Regions from separate parts of the Methylomusa anaerophila genome, predicted to be linked through region 2. Evidence: riboswitches for the same ligand, from Rfam matches in the RefSeq annotation. Region 2 holds a riboswitch; the other holds the start of a gene.

Region 1 (8,193 bases), 1.2 Mb from region 2:
CGAATAAAATCATCATCGGCAATACCGGGATTGTATACTCTCATCCTCTCACCACCATTACACAGTGGTCAAACCCACTAATATCAACTGTATCTTCCAAAGATAGAGCCAATACTTTTTCCTCCGGATAAGACAGAGCGGCGCAAAGCCACACCAAGCTAGCCGGCGGCCAGCCGCCGGTCAGCAGTACGTTGGCAATATAACTTGGATTATGCTTTTGATCTGTAAGTATTCCAAGCTTTTTCCCCTGGCGGTAGGATAGTTTTTCATCTTCCGGCAGGCGTCCATGCATACTAATTAAGTCTGCATCCTGCCATAACTCACCAATGCGGGCGAATGCCAGCTGAACCGAGCTGATCCCGGGAACGACCTGAATTCTGGGTTCCGGGAACTCCTGTTTTAGTGCCGCCAGCAAACTATAAAATCCCGGGTCGCCGGATACCATGACCACCACATCCGTGGCAGCAAGCTTTGCCGCAATAAAAGAGAGCACCCCTCCTATGTCTTTATCAATTTGCCGGGTTTCTTGACCATTTTTTTTCGCGAAAGTAGCGAGGGCCCGATTACTTCCCACTAGCACTGCGGCGTTATTGATTATCCTGCTTGCTACAGGCAGCACATAGTCCGGCGCTCCCGGACCAATGCCCACTACTATTACCCTGTGGTTAGCTCTGTCATGTTCCAACCTAGTGTTCCTCCAATGTCCCGAGCTGCTTGATCAAGCCCCAATATTTTGCCTTTAAGTGTCACAACTGCCGTCCCTACCGTCAGATCGCTGAAAACATACCGCTCGGCCCGTAAACTTGCCCGCGTGGCCAGTAGATTGTAAACCGCGTTAAAATTATATCGCTCTATAATCGGCATAGCAGCCTCTGTAGTCGTACATTCCATAATCTCTTTTATCACAGCTTGCGGGGCGCCTTCAACCGCCAGATAAGCGGCAATGGTTTCCAGCCTCGCGTCCGCCATGCGATTATGAGTATGAAATATACCGGCAGATACTTTTACGATTTTTCCTAAATGCCCGAACAACAACACCCTTTTCACACCCAGCTTGGCAGCATTTTCCAGCATATGGCCGATAAAATTGCTGGTTTGAACAATGGCTTCTTCCGGCAAACCGTATTGATTAACAGCTATATCTTGTCCGATTTTTCCCGGTACAAAGACTATATCCTGATATCCCAATGCTTTTACCACACTTATTTGGGGCACCAGCGAGTTTTTGAAAGCTTCTTCCGACATGGGCTCAACAATACCGGTTGTGCCGATAATGGATAACCCCCCGGCAATTCCCAATACCGGATTTAAGGTTCTTTTCGCCAGTTCTTCACCGCCTGGAATGGATATAGTGACTATGGCGCCTTTATCCCTTGGTAGTACGTCTCTTATGGCAGTTATAATCATTTTTTTAGGTCCTTCATTCACCGCAGGCAGCCCTACCGGCACGGATAACCCTGGTTTTGTTACTACTCCCACCCCTTCGCCGGCCTGAATTATGATGTCCGGGCAGTCGGAAATCCTAACTTGAACGTCAATTCTCACGCCGTTGGTAATGTCAGGATCGTCGCCGGCATCCTTTATTACACTGGCTAAGCCTCCCCCGGGCATCGCCAGGCTTTTCTCAATGGCAACCCGAATCAATTTTTCCTGCGGTGTTTTGACCTCAACGTGAGTATCAAGTCTCCCTTGCCAAGCCAAAACAGCTGCCTTGGCTGCCGCCGCCGCACAAGTGCCGGTTGTTATACCCGGACGCATTGTTTTATCTGACAACAAAAAACCCCCTATAGCAGGGGGTTATGTAAATAAACTCAACAAATCACATTTCACATTTGTCTGATTATTCTCCCCACACCTGCCTATCTTCCGTAGGTTCCGGTAATCCGCCAAGTCTAAACATTTGACGGACTACTAGCGGCGTGTCGTAGAACAGGCAGGTCTCCTGACTCTGGTTCATCAATTGCCTAAGCCTTCCCAGTCATCCCAGTGGCATATATAAGGCATCATCCCCATTACAGTGGCGGGACCGCGCCGGTTTTGCACCGGACTTCCCTATTAAGCGCAAAGCACCTATTCCCTTACACATATCAACTTTTATAACATACTTATATTCCATCTTAATTACTAATTTCCTGCTGGTGTCTGCAATTAATGCGAAATTTGTTTTCAACAATTCTATATTTCATCCTTTTTGCGGTAAAGAGTCATATTGCCATGACTGGCAACAGGAACAAAATTGGCAAAAGATGCCGAGTCTTTAATTTGTGACAAATCCTTTGATTTTACTAAAATAAAAATTGGGGAATCACCGCTATTCCGGGCGACAAAGCTGTCCAAATGCTCGGTGGGCATGGTATATTTACCAGACCAAGTCCCCCGTTGTGCCAATTCTTGTTCATCAACAACCAGGCGAGGCATAATATGTCCACTGTAAAAAACCATGGAAGTGGCATATTCTCCCAATGAGCCAATGATTGCGTTCCTAGGTAAAATATAAGCTAACGGTTTGGCTGATTTGGAATTAGCCAAAGAACTTAGACCCGTTCCGATCGCCACGCAGCTTATTGTAATCACGGCTACAGCTACCGTTAGCGGCAACCGGCAGATATTTCCCTTTGTTTGAACCCAAATAACGCTGATTATGCTCACGCAAACGGCAACATACAACGGCAGCCAATTCTTTTCCGGCGGCAATAGAGTTGTGCCATACACAACCGCACCGAACAGTACTATTGCCGGTACGGAAAGCCAGAGCCAAGTCCGCCTGTTTTTTCTCTGATGCAAAGATTGCAAATAACTGGCTATTAGTACTGCAACGGGAAATAACGCTGGAAATACATAGGTAGGATATTTTGTTGCCATGGCGGTATAAAAAACTAAAATTACCGCCGGCCAAATGTATAAATAGCTTTCCACCGGTGACCTTAAAGACCTTTTTGCCTTCCCCAGCATTAGGAAGAATATGCCGGTCCATGGCATTAGGCTAACGGGGAATAATACAAAATAATAGTAAAGTACATTATCTTTCGGGTGCTCCGCCACAGTAGCCCTTATATAATTATGGAGTCCCAAAAATGTATCTATGAATTGTTGCCCATGGAGCAGGTACATTGTGAAATACCACGGGGCCGCCACAGCCAACAACACGCCTATACCGGCAAAAATATGCATATGTCGAAGTTGCTGCCATTGATTCCGGACAAAGATATACATTAAGACTATAAGTGCCGGCAAAACGATACCAACCGGACCTTTTGTCAGTGCCGCGAATCCCATTGACGCATAGGCCATCAGGTACCATTTGGTTCTTTTTTCTGTCATACCAAAAAAGAATGTAGACATGGCTGCACTGGTAAAGAAAAATAGTACCGCATCAGTAATAATCATATGCGCCAATACCCAAAATTCAAGGGATGTGGCTAAAACCAGCGCCGCCAATAAACCTATTTGACGATTCTGGTAAATTTTCACTGAAAACCAGTATACCAAGCTGACACTGGCGGCACTGAAAACTGCGGCTGGGAAACGAGCCGCAAATTCTCCTACGCCAAATACTTTATAACTTAAGGCAATAAGCCAGTAAATCAATATGGGCTTATCAAACCAGTACTGACCATATATTTGCGGTGACAGCCAGTTATTACTTTCCACCATTTCCTTGGCAGTAAGGGCATAATTCGACTCCACCGGATCGGTGATCGGTACATTGCCATTAAAAATGATATAAGAACATAGCGCCAGAAAGAAAATTAACGTCTTGTAATAGCTGCTTGGCATCTCTGACTCGTTCCCCACCTTCCATTATTTTTTCATAAGCACCATTTTTTCATCCGTTTGAGCCATAATAGACAGCACTTGCTGTTCATTTGCCGGTAACCGCAAATATTCTGGCTGTCTCACGATAAAATAAGCCTTACCGGGAAAGTTCAGCGCTTCTGACAGCTCACCGCCGTCTTTGATTTCCCGCCCGTAAATACCGGCATAAAAAGTAAATCCCGGATGTAAAAATTTAGTGATATAAACCGGCGATTGTCCGTCATAAGCCATGGCAAATTCTCGGGCAATGTTTTTGGTTGCAAATCTTGGCGCTGCGGCAGAGAACACCACGGTTATCAAGACAATCGAAAATAACGTCATCCCGATAACCTGTGTTTTTAAAGCCCGTCCATAATTCCCCTGCCAAATAAATGAAACGGAAACAATGGTCATAATACCGAATAGAATTGCCGAAACAATTATTCCAGTGGTTAGTTCCGGCATAAGCCTGATAACCAAAAACATTCCGGTACTAAGTAGCAGGTACAAAGCCGCCAGGAGGATGGCCCAACCTGTGTTTCGTTCCCACCAATGCGCCCATAAGGTATCTATATACCAACCGACGATAAGAGCTAATGGTGGAAACATCGGCAATATGTAGGAAATCAATTTGGTCCGGGAAACAGAAAAAAACAAAAAGATAGAGGCGGTCCAGATAATAAGAAAGATTAATTTCGTCCGCTGTTCATAATTGCTTTTCGTTAAAGATGCCCAAATTGACTGGACCAAAATGGCTGTCCAGGGAAAAAAACCAATAATAAGTACCGGAACGAAATAATACCACAACATTCCCTCGGGGTGCTCAGGCGAAGTAAACCGGATTACATTGTTAAGTCCCAGAAAAGTTTCAATAAAAGCGTTGCCGTGAATCTGATACATGGCTATGTACCATGGTAAAGCAACGACACTGCATATAATAATGCCGGCGGAAAGCTTCATATCGCCTAATTTCCGGAAACTCCGGTTACAAAGCAGGTACAGAAAGATGATTATTCCCGGAAACAGTAATCCTATAGGTCCCTTGGTAACTGTAGCCAATCCGGCAAATATATAAAACAAATAATATCTTTTGGTAATAAAAGATAGCAAGGATACCATTAAACAAAAATTAAAAGTAATATCGGTTACGGCTGCCTTTCCTAAATAAAAATATTCGATGCTTGTCGCCAAAACAAGTGCTCCGGTCATCGCCGCCCGCCGGGAAAATAACTCCCGGCCGAATAGATACAGTACCAATACTCCGGCCACGGCGAGGAAAGCAGAAGGAAACCGGGCGGAAAACTCGTTGATGCCAAAGATATTATATGCTGCCGCCACCAGCCAGTAATACATAGGGGGCTTATCATACCAGTATTCACCAAAAATTTGGGGAGAAATATAGTCGTTATATTGTATCATCTCTTTAGAAGTCTGAGCATATACCGGCTCATCAGGGTCAAGCAACGGCGTCCCGCCTAAATTGGTAAACATGATGACAGACGAAACAATTGCTAGGATCAGAATATCCGTTCCTGTATACCTGAACACAGTCAAGCCTCCGATCTTTTAGGCAGCTATAGGGAACGTATTAAAGAATTGAAATTATCCTCAGTTTATCCTAATACCCGGATGTCAATTCAATGCGGCATATGTAAATAGTTTTTTTTAATTTTTACTCATTTTACCTATTTTACTCAGATAAGTTCTGTGCAAGCCTGCCGCCAGACTCAATTTCGGCTTCCAGCCAAGATTGTACAACGCAGCGCTATTGTCAAGCATCGAATGGTAAATATCGCCATCCCGCGGCGGACCATAAACTTTTTTAACAGTCTTCCCCGAAGCTTGCGACAGTATTTCTACCAGGGTATTCACAGACGTTTGGGTTTGCGTACTGATATTGTATACCCGGTTGAGACACATTTGCGGGTTAATAAGTGCCAGATATATAGCTTCGGCAACATCACCGGCGTAAATGAAATCACGCGTCTGACCTCCGTCCCCAAAAATATTTACCGGCTCATTTTGTTGAATTTTTCTGATAAAAATGCTGATGACGCCGCCTTCTCCCCTATCGCCTTGGCGTTCTCCGTAAACATTCGCGAAGCGCAAAGCAGCATAATTCAGGCCATAAAACCGATGGTAAAGACTTAGGTAACACTCAACAGTCCATTTACTCAAGCCGTAAAAAGAGCTAGGCTGAATTGGCGCATTTTCCGTAATTGGCAGTTGGGTAGTGTCGCCATACACGGCGGCACTGGATGCAAATACAACCCGGCGGACTTGAGTTTTACGGCAAGCTTCTAAAATTTGTACCGTACCGGCTATATTGATATTACAATCTTCATCTGGATGTTCAAGGGAATAAGCTACAGTCGTCTGTGCAGCCAAATGTATTACGTGATCAAACTTTTCCTGTTGGAAAACATTAAGGATTTGATCAGATAAAATATCCATTTCAATAAATTTTGCCCTGTTATTTATGTTTTCGCGCAAACCTGTACTTAAATTATCAATAATGACTACCTGACAACCCTTAGAAAGCAAGATATCAATAACATGTGAGCCTATAAAACCTGCTCCGCCGGTAACTAGTACTTTCATACTACTATCGACTCCTCCTCTGATTATGTTAAATCCTTAAATGATATCAATTCAATATTTTGTCCGCTTAAAATTTGCTTAACCTGGCTGCTCATAGCAGCGCCTAATTCCGCCTGCCAGCTAAAATTCCAATCATAAGCATCATTGAGTATCGCGTCGCAAGCGCCAGGATGAATCATAATTTCAGTAACCCCGTTGGAAGGCAGAGCCTTTAGAATATTGACCAACAGTTTCTCCTCCATCTTGCCGCCTGCCAGCATACCAAAAAAATAATCCGGTGAAATAATTCCGGCTTTTCTTACCTTTCTTCGGGCCAGGAGCGATAAAAAAGACAGGCCTGTACGTCCTATTATCCTACCTGCAGAAGACTTATAGCCACCAAAAAACCAAACTGGTTCTGCCGGGATCCGTATGGCAGGAATATTGAACTCCTTGGCGATATCAATGACAACTTCAATAATTCCCGGCACAACGTGCATGTGTTGATGGCTATCCAGATGCGTTATATTAACACCATAGTTTAAAACTTTGGCTACCTGTGCAGTCAACTCACGATAAATGTCCTTTATCTTAATTTTTCCTGCTAGATATTGCTTCAAAAACACAGGATATTTTTCTGCCATCCGCCCTTTTTGATTAACGAGTGAAGGTATCAGGTAACTAGGCGCAACAGGATATTCCGCCACTAAAGTTAGATGAACGCCTACACCAAGTTTGGGATAACGGGAAGTTAAAGATACAGCATGTTCAAACGCCGCGCCGCAAGCCATTATCGACGTGCTTGATATAGAACCGGAAGTATGGCCCAAAATAACGGCTTCATTTACACATTCATGCAGGCCGAAGTCATCTGCATTTATAATTATCCGTTTCATGAAAGCAGTTTCCTCTTATTGAAAGACTTGGATTTTCCCATCCTGGGTAAAAAATCCCTCGTATCAGTAGGTCAATTCTTTGTGATAATAATATTGGTCGATAGCCTGAATTCTATTAAAATACTAGGAGGTAGAAAGAATGGCAAACAGCAAACAAAACAATCCGCAAGCCACAGGCGCCGGAACACTGACTGCTCAATACGATGCCAATGGGGATTATTCAACATCTGCAACGTCGGCGACTTCCACAACAAATACTTCTGCAGACTTGTCCAAATTAAGCCAATTGGCCAAACAGTCTACTCAATCCAGCCAACCATCTGGTCAAGCAACCGCAAATACTGCTGCCAGCCTGGCAAACCAAACTTTAACTGCCAAAAAGGACGCGAACGCAGACTATAACAGCTAATCTACAAACAGATGAATTGATTGTATTATAAGCATAACAGCAACGCCGGAAAAACAAATTTTTCCGGCGTTGCTCATTTTCCTCACACTACTTCAGTGTTTCCACATGAGCAGCGTAAGCACTGTGATTATGAATAGACTCGTAGTTTTCACATTCCACTTCAAACCACTGAGCGCCTTCTACTTTGCGAAGACTGAGTACCAAGTCCCGCAACACATCTTCAACAAATTTTGGATTTTCATAAGCTTTTTCCGTCACATATTTTTCGTCTTCCCGCTTTAACAAAGGATAAACCTGGCAACTTCCTTCAGCTTCCATTAACTCCGCCAAATCTTCGATCCAGATGAAGCTGCCGGGCTGGTGCTTAATTTTGACTCGCATTATACCCCGCTGGTTGTGCGCTCCATAACATGAAATTTCTTTACTACAAGGACATAATGAGGTAAAAGGGACCTTAAGACCCAGAACAAAATTCAAATGCTGCCCCCTGGTCAAACTGCCGGAAAAAGCGCA
Region 2 (8,193 bases):
GCTAATTCCTCATAGATATCGGCATGGCTCATGGGCGGCGGCAAATGCCCGATCAGGCAGGCGGCGCCGCGGCGCTTGGCCTGGATGCCTTCGCCGACTATGGTAATCAGATACGGATACACATTAGGCAAATCACCGATGGCCAAATCAGGATAGCATTGCCGCGACAGTCCCATCCCTTTGCCGGGCAGCCATTCCAACGTCCCATGAGTGCCCACGTGCACCACCGCGTCCGCCTGCCAGATATCCCGTACCCAGTGGTAATAAGCCAAATAATGATGCGTTGGTGCGCAGTCCGGCGAATGCAGTATTTTCCCGGGATCTTCGCCAAACCCCCGCGGCGGTTGCACGGTAATGAAGATATTGCCGTTCAGCATACCGGGAACCAGTAATTCACCGTCATAATAAAAAACATCACCGGGAGGCGCTCCCCATTCCCGCCGCAGCTGCTCCTGATTTTCCGCCGCCAATTCGCCGAACCATTGCCGGTATTGCACTTCGCTTACCTTCCCGGGAGCATTTTCAATTTGTTCGTCGGTTAAAAAGCGCCGGTCATTGGTAGCCTGAGCCAGCAATTCATTCATCAGCGTCTGGCTGTCGGCCGGAATGTGATCCACACGGTAACCCCTCGCCGCCATATGTTGCAGCAGCAGTCTGATGCTAGCCGGCGAATCCATGCCCTGGGCGCTGCCGATATTGGAATTGGTGGCCGGATAATTATGAAAAATAATGGCGATCTTCTTTTCACTGTTGGCTTTGCGGCGCAGCCTGGCCCATTTGCCGGCTTTACGCACCACCGCGGCCAGCCGGTCGGGAATGGGCAGATATCTTCTGGTCCCGTCCGGCAGATTTTCTTTGGCGGCTACCGGCACCCCATGAATGATGCCGTCAAATTCCGGCATGGAAATACTGCAGGATACTTCCATGGGCGTCATGCCCTCAATGCTGTCCTGCCAGTCCTGGCAAGGCTGCAAAAGGCCATACGCCTGCAGGACCGGCACATCCAGACGGTGCAGAAACTCCTGGTCAACCGGCCGGCCTACCGTCAAAGAAAATTTAAAGGTATTAAGCAACACATCAATGACCGGCATGCCGTCCACATAAAAGTAAGCTTGTACGGTATCATCCACGCCCGGCGCGTTAACTTCCGGGTTGCGCGCCCAATGGCTGAACACCGCCATCGCGTTCATGCCTTGCCGTTCGATCTCCGCCACCAGCGCTGTCTGGTATGCCAAGTCCGCCCACACCCACTCATCGCGGGGAAACAAGATGCCGATTGTCGGCCGGTCCGGACGGCAGTACCGGCGGTGGTGCTCCCTGCCGTTGGTAAACGGCGTATCGGCCTGGGGATGGAAAATACCGTTCCACAACAAAGGCTGCGGCTTTTGGTATGCCAGGTCTGCATTGCTGTAGGTGCAAGCCAGCCACAGCCAGAGATTCCGGTAATTTTCCATACCGCTGTAGAGCAGATAGGTACGCATTATCTCCCGCTCCGCCGGCGTGACGCCGTGGACGGTGTCTTCCGGATCAGGGTCGGTTGCCAGCAGGGTATGGATAATGCCTTGTTCCCGCAAGAAGGCGGTCGCCTTCTTCAAGAAATGAGTGTCGTGGCTGGTTCCCATCCAGGAAAACAACACCAGGTCACTCCCGCTAAACATTTGGGGACAATCCGGTCCCCAGTTACTGGCATCATTCAACAACAGGACCTGGCTGCCCCCCGGCAGGCGGCCTTCTTTTTCCAGGTAATCCCGGGCCTGGTCCATCATGATGTACTGACGGTCGATATTAGTCAAAAACAGTATGCGTCCCATTTTTTTCTCTCCTCTTCCAGTTGATCGGCATTATGCCGTCCGTCTATTCCCGCCACAAATTGCGCCGCCGTCATGACGGTGACTTGCGGCCGTTCTATCAGCTGGCGGTATATACGAACCGCCTTGCCGCCGGTAAAATCCCGCTGTTCGATGGGTGTATCCTCGATCACGATAAGCTTCCTGGCAGCAAAAGCGGCATCAAGATTATCCAAATTTTGCTCGCCGTAATAAAGATTGGTCAGGACCGCCCAATCGGCATTGACGATTTTTTCCCGGTTTTGCTCGCCTTGCCCTGCATCAATGGGGGAAAATGGCTGTCCCAGCACGGCATCCATCCCAAAAGCCAGCGCTACGTCCGTATCCGTGTCACCGGACTGAAAAACACCGCCGGTCAAACTATAGGATTTTTCATGCAATACCCGGATTATATTTCCGGCTGAACCGCCGCCGCCGATGATGTGGACGGTCTGCCGCCCGGCAGTGTCAGTGGCCGCCGCATAAGTGTGAATATCCAGATTGCCGGTCACTTTGTTAATGAAAACAGCCGAATGCAGACCGTAGGCCTTTTCCAGATTTTCCACCGTAATGACTTCCGCCGGCGTTCCGTCGGCAACGATCGCGCCGCCGGCCAATAAAATCAGCCGGGAACAAAATTTGGCGGCCAGCTTTATATCATGAGCAATGATGAGTACCGTCTTGCCCTGCCGGCACATCACCTGGCAATACCGGAAAATTTCTTCCTGATATAAAAGGTCGAGACTTGCCGTCGGCTCGTCGAGAAAAATGAGCGGCGTCTCCTGGGTCAGCACTTTGGCCAGCAAAATCCGCTGCCGTTCGCCGCCCGATACCTGTTGCACCGGCCGATCCGCCAACTGTTCCACGCCGGTAAAAGCCATGTACTTGTGGGCAATCCGGTAGTCCTCGCCCCGCTCATTCTGCCACCATTTCAAATAGGGATAGCGTCCGGCCAGCACCACTTCCAGCGCCGTAAACCCGAAGCCTACGTTGACTTCCTGCTGCATATAGGCGGCAACGCGCGCCATTTGCTTGTCACCCAGATTGCGTATTGGCTGTTCCAATACTTTTACCTTTCCCGCCGCCATAGGAGTGAGACCGCGCAAACCGCGCAGCAGCGTACTTTTCCCCGCGCCGTTGGGACCGATTATGCCGACAAACTCTCCCGGCCTAACCGTGAAAGTAATATCCCGCAAAATAGGTTTCACCCCGATGCTGATACTTACATTTTCGGCTGTAAGCGCCTGCTGTGCGGTCATATTCACAACAGTCCCCCTCCTTTCTGCGCCCGGCGCAACAGATAGAGAAAGTACGGCGCTCCCATTAAGGCGGTCATAATCCCCACACGAATTTCCGCCGGCGGAACCAGCATCCGCCCCAAAGTGTCGCAACCGACTAAAAACAGGCCGCCCGCCAGGGCGCAAGCCGGCAGCAGCGTGCGATGCTCCGCCCCGATCAACAGCCGCATAATATGCGGCACAATCAAACCGACAAAACCGATGGCACCGCTAACGCATACGGCCGTGGCAGTGGTCACCGCCGCCACGAACAGCAGCAACAGGCGGAAAGCAGCCGCCGGCACTCCTACCGACCGGGCTTCCTGCTCGCCCAGCACCAAAATATTGAGATGTCTGGCCAGCAGACATAATATACTGATGCCGGCAAGAACCGGCACGGCAATCAGATACACGTGATCCCAGCGGCGGTAATCCAAGCCGCCCACCATCCAGAACAAAAACTCCCGCAGCCGGTATTCGTTCATAAAGGTCAAAATGCCGTTTGTCAGCGCCGCCAGCAGCATACTCACCGCCACGCCTGCCAATAATAACACCATTACCGGTATTTTCCCCTCCCGCTGGGCCAGAGACACGGTTATTCCCACCGCCAGTAAAGCGCCGGACAGCGCAAAGAACGGCATATAAAAGATGCCGTTCGCCGTAACCCCCAAAGCTATGGCGATAACCGCCCCCAATGCCGCCCCGCTGGATACCCCGATAATTCCCGGATCAGCCAAGGGATTGCCAAACACACCTTGCAGGACCGCCCCGGATACGCCCAGCGCCGCTCCCACCAACAGCCCCACCAGGGTGCGCGGCATCCGGATGTGCCAGACAACCGCCGTCTGTTCCTGGGTCAGGCCCACCCCCTGCAATCCGGGGAAATTCAATTGCTTGCCAATGACCGCCAGCATGGACTGGGCAGGCACGTACACCTGCCCCCAAGCCAGCGACAACAATATGGCACCGGCTAATAATACACCCATAAATGTAAATAAAACAGCTTTGTTTTTATGCCAGCCTGTCATATGCTTCGCCCTTCCTGTCTAGTATTTTCCGGGGCCGTCCTATCTTTTTTTTACCATAAAGCATAAACCCCCCTTGTCTAAACAAGGGGGGTTTATGCCTAGCAATCTTGCCAAATAAAAATCCCGGCAAAAAATAGCCGGGAAGGAAAGATTACTCAAATAATCCCCTCCCTATCGCTCGTAGGTCAAACGGTGATTTCAGACAGGCAGTTATCCTGGCTCTGGATCAATGCTTACCCAAACCTTCCCAGGATTTTCATCCCAGTGGCATCCTCTTTGGGTTCGCTCCCCATTACAGTGGCGGGACCGCGCCGGTATCACACCGGTCTTCCCTATTAAGCCCCGTAGGGCACCTGTCTCAAAAAATATTAAATTGTCACGATATGGCATGATATGGATATAATTTAATTTAAATGTTAGCACGTTACAAAAAATATGTCAATCCATACTTTAACAGTTACAGCAGCGTATCATACATATTACTTTTTACTTTTCAATATTAATTTGGCATATAACAGCAGCCTTTAGGCAAAATAATGGGTAGGAGGTGTTATCTAATGTCAATAGCATTAACGCAAAAGGAAAAGTTGCTTTTGCAAGATCAACAAAGCCATGAGGGGATTTGTGTGCAAAAATATCAAGCCTATGCATCGCAAGCGCAAGACCCCCAATTGAAACAATTATTCGGTTCCTATGCCAGCCAAGAGCAGCAACACTTAAATACCCTAACGCAAATATTAAACGGCCAGGTGCCGGTCATGTCATCACAACAAGGCCAACAAACTGCCCAAAGCGGTGCGCAAAGCGCAGTCCAGCCATCGCCGCAAGGAACAACAAACAATCAAAGTGATAGTGTTCTTTGCAACGATATGCTAATGACCGAAAAATTTGTCTCCGGCGCCTACGATACGGCCATTTTTGAATTTACCGACACCAACGTGCGTCAAGCTCTCAACCATATCCAAAAAGAAGAGCAAAAACACGGTGAAGGCATCTTCCAATACATGCAAAGCAAAGGTATGTACAATCCGAAGTAACTGTTATTACGGTCCAATTGCTATGGCAGCTATCAATATTTATAAATCAAGCTAAAGAGGTCGTCTGAAAGCCTAAGGCTTTCAAACGACCTCTTATTTGCTGCATCATTCTCTTCGACAAAGCCCGAAGATCTTCTTAACTACTTGATATAGCGGCGTGCGCCGATATATTGCTGAGTATAATAGGCGTCGCTAAGTGAACTGATGCCTACCTGCCCCTGGGCCGAGCTGGCGTGAATGAAATTCCCGTCGCCCATGTAAAATCCTACATGGGATGCTCCCGGCTTATAAGTGGTGAAGAATACCAGGTCGCCAATCCGCAGGTCAGTCTTATTCACCGGCGTACCGCCGGCAAATTGCTCGGCAGCCGTACGGGGAAGTCTTATTCCGTTTTGTTTCATTACATACTGGGTAAAGCTGGAGCAGTCCAGGCCGCGGGTAACGCTGTTACCGCCGAAAACATAAGGTACGCCCATAAGCGTTTTGGCGGTTTCCACAACTTGAGCGCCCTTAGCGCTGCCGGAGGTTGTGCCGGAACCGGTGGCAACGCCTAATACTTTCGAAATATCGTCGGGAAGTTTAGATTGAACGTTGGCAAACTTGTTGACAAAGTTCCCCAGCAATAAGCCCAGCAGAATATTCATCAGCATATTGCCGCCGTCGGAAGAAGTATCAGTTTGGGCGGCTTGCGGCAAAACATCGGTTAGCGAAAACGCAGCTGCAGGTGAGATTGGGGTGATGAGCGTGACGCAAAAGGTCAGGAGAGCGATCAGGGTCACATGAAATTTATAGATTCTCATCAGCAACCTCCTTTACGTGGTTTATAAGAAAAACCCTCTGTTAAGGGTTACTTCAGTATAATACCACAATATCTTAATTATGTAAACTCGAAGAAACTGGAATCTGAACGGTTATCATGTTTTGAACCGCAATCCACTGTCAATTATTTCTATTGGGAATACGACAAAAACTATGTACATCAACAGTAGCACTTCTCACTGCTGCCCATATCATATAGCAGAGGGCTGAGAATACGGTGTTAGCTTCCGCTAACCGTTTTTTTTCGACCGCGTGTTAGCTGTAGCTAACCTTTATTTTCGGAATAAAACTTAGCCATGGCAAATAAAAGGAGGTTTATTGAATGCAAAGCCCTGAAAAACTACTATCTCTGGCAGATCTTACGGTAGGCACAACCGGCAAAATATCGTCCGTAGAGCTTGACGGCCTGCTCAGGCGGCGAATTCTGGACCTGGGTATTCTACCGGGAACTTCGGTGCAGTGCGTCCGCAAAAGTCCGGCAGGCGACCCCATAGCCTTCAGCGTGCGCGGCACTACCATAGCGCTGCGCAGTAATGACGCCAGTCTGATTAAGGTGTACCCCATTTAAATGTGGAGGCGATGAGAATGAATATGCCAGGAGAAAACCGCAGCCGGGTACTGCGCGAACATTTCGGCATAGTCCCGGAGGCAGGACAATACGTAATTGCCCTGGCCGGCAACCCCAATGTTGGCAAAAGCACTGTATTTAACGCCCTGACAGGTCTACGCCAGCACACCGGCAACTGGCCCGGCAAAACGGTAGATAACGCCCAAGGCACCTTTACTTATCGGCAGAAGCCCTTCCTGCTGGTGGACCTGCCAGGAACATATTCCATACTGGCGCACACTGTGGAAGAACAGGTCGCCCGTGACTTTATCTGCTTTGGTCAGCCGGATGCCACCCTTGTGGTTCTGGATGCCACCTGCCTGGAACGGAATCTGAACCTTGCCCTGCAGGTCATGGAAATCACCCCGAATGTCATTGTGTGTGTCAATCTCATAGACGAAGCCAGAAAGAAAAATATCAGCATTGATTTCCCGGCGTTGGAAAAAGAGCTGGGTACGCCTGTCGTGGCTGCCGCCGCCCGTAACGGGGAAGGCTTGGATACTCTCCGGGAGACCCTGTATCAAGTCAGCACCGGCGCCCGTAAAGGCAATCCCCGGCAACTTGTTTATTCGCCGCCTGTAGAAGCGGCAGTGGAAAAGCTTCTCCCGAATATTCAGCGCCTCGTCGACCACAAGCTAAACCCCCGCTGGGTTGCTCTCCGGCTATTAGACGGGGATAAGGCATTTGTTGAAAGCATCCGCCTGCATCTGGATCTTCAGACCAAATCTGAAATGCTCCAGGAGGCAGCAGTAATATGAGCGGAATTCTGAAGCCGATGACGACGCTGGCGGATGTCTGTGCTGAGGCGGATAAAATTCGCCTCAGTTCCGGCAATACGCTGGGTGATAGTATTGTATCCGACATTTACGCCAACGCGGAACAGATAGCGCATAAAGTAATCAGCCGTAAAGCACAAGCAAAATCCTCCTGGGATGCTAAACTTGATGATATCCTTACCTCCCGTTTGTTGGGTTACCCGATCATGCTGGCGCTATTAGGGATGATCTTTTGGATCACCATTGAAGGCGCCAACGTGCCCTCCGGGATGATTGCCGATGCCCTGTTCGCCGTCCAGGATCAGCTTACTGCATGGTTTGAGCTCGCAGGCGCCCCGGCATGGCTGCACGGGGTACTTGTTTTAGGTCTGTATAGAGGCTTAGCCTGGGTGGTATCGGTTATGCTGCCGCCAATGGCCATCTTTTTTCCCTTGTTTACCCTGCTGGAAGACCTGGGTTATTTGCCGCGAGTCGCTTTTAACATGGATAATTTCTTCAAAAAATGCAAGGCATGCGGCAAACAGGCTTTAACCATGTGCATGGGCTTTGGCTGCAATGCCGCCGGTATCGTATCCTGCCGGATTATTGACTCGCCGCGGGAACGGCTCATCGCCATGCTGACCAACAATTTCGTTCCCTGCAACGGGCGTTTTCCCACCCTCATCGCTATTGCCGCCATCTTTGTCGGCGGCGCATTCGCGGCCGGATATGAGCCGTTAGTTGCCGCGCTGGCGATAACCGCAGTTGTTCTGTTAGGCATTGCCACAACATTCGCTGTATCCTGGACACTATCCCATACCATCCTTAAGGGTGAACCCTCATC

What was found. A riboswitch is a leader RNA that binds a small molecule or an ion and turns the genes downstream of it on or off. The one in region 2 is predicted to bind cobalamin.
Region 1: linked by a shared signal. The riboswitch ahead of cbiD (cobalt-precorrin-5B (C(1))-methyltransferase CbiD) and the one ahead of MAMMFC1_RS14000 (FecCD family ABC transporter permease) in region 2 are both predicted to bind cobalamin.

What each region holds. Positions count from the first base shown of each region.
Region 1 is NZ_AP018449.1:4,308,211-4,316,403, forward strand. It holds gene cbiT (precorrin-6Y C5,15-methyltransferase (decarboxylating) subunit CbiT) at 1-44, opposite strand, end outside; gene cbiE (precorrin-6y C5,15-methyltransferase (decarboxylating) subunit CbiE) at 41-685, opposite strand; gene cbiD (cobalt-precorrin-5B (C(1))-methyltransferase CbiD) at 655-1,758, opposite strand; cobalamin riboswitch at 1,916-2,089, opposite strand; gene MAMMFC1_RS19775 (ArnT family glycosyltransferase) at 2,176-3,795, opposite strand; gene MAMMFC1_RS19780 (ArnT family glycosyltransferase) at 3,802-5,343, opposite strand; gene MAMMFC1_RS19785 (NAD-dependent epimerase/dehydratase family protein) at 5,461-6,396, opposite strand; gene MAMMFC1_RS19790 (ChbG/HpnK family deacetylase) at 6,420-7,271, opposite strand; gene MAMMFC1_RS19795 (hypothetical protein) at 7,411-7,680, shown strand; gene folE2 (GTP cyclohydrolase FolE2) at 7,768-8,193, opposite strand, start outside.
Region 2 is NZ_AP018449.1:3,122,071-3,130,263, reverse strand. It holds gene cobN (cobaltochelatase subunit CobN) at 1-1,811, opposite strand, end outside; gene MAMMFC1_RS14005 (ABC transporter ATP-binding protein) at 1,790-3,085, opposite strand; gene MAMMFC1_RS14000 (FecCD family ABC transporter permease) at 3,088-4,131, opposite strand; cobalamin riboswitch at 4,320-4,503, opposite strand; gene MAMMFC1_RS13995 (spore coat protein) at 4,689-5,168, shown strand; gene MAMMFC1_RS13990 (C40 family peptidase) at 5,309-5,968, opposite strand; gene MAMMFC1_RS13985 (FeoA family protein) at 6,310-6,555, shown strand; gene MAMMFC1_RS13980 (FeoB small GTPase domain-containing protein) at 6,573-7,352, shown strand; gene MAMMFC1_RS13975 (nucleoside recognition domain-containing protein) at 7,349-8,193, shown strand, end outside.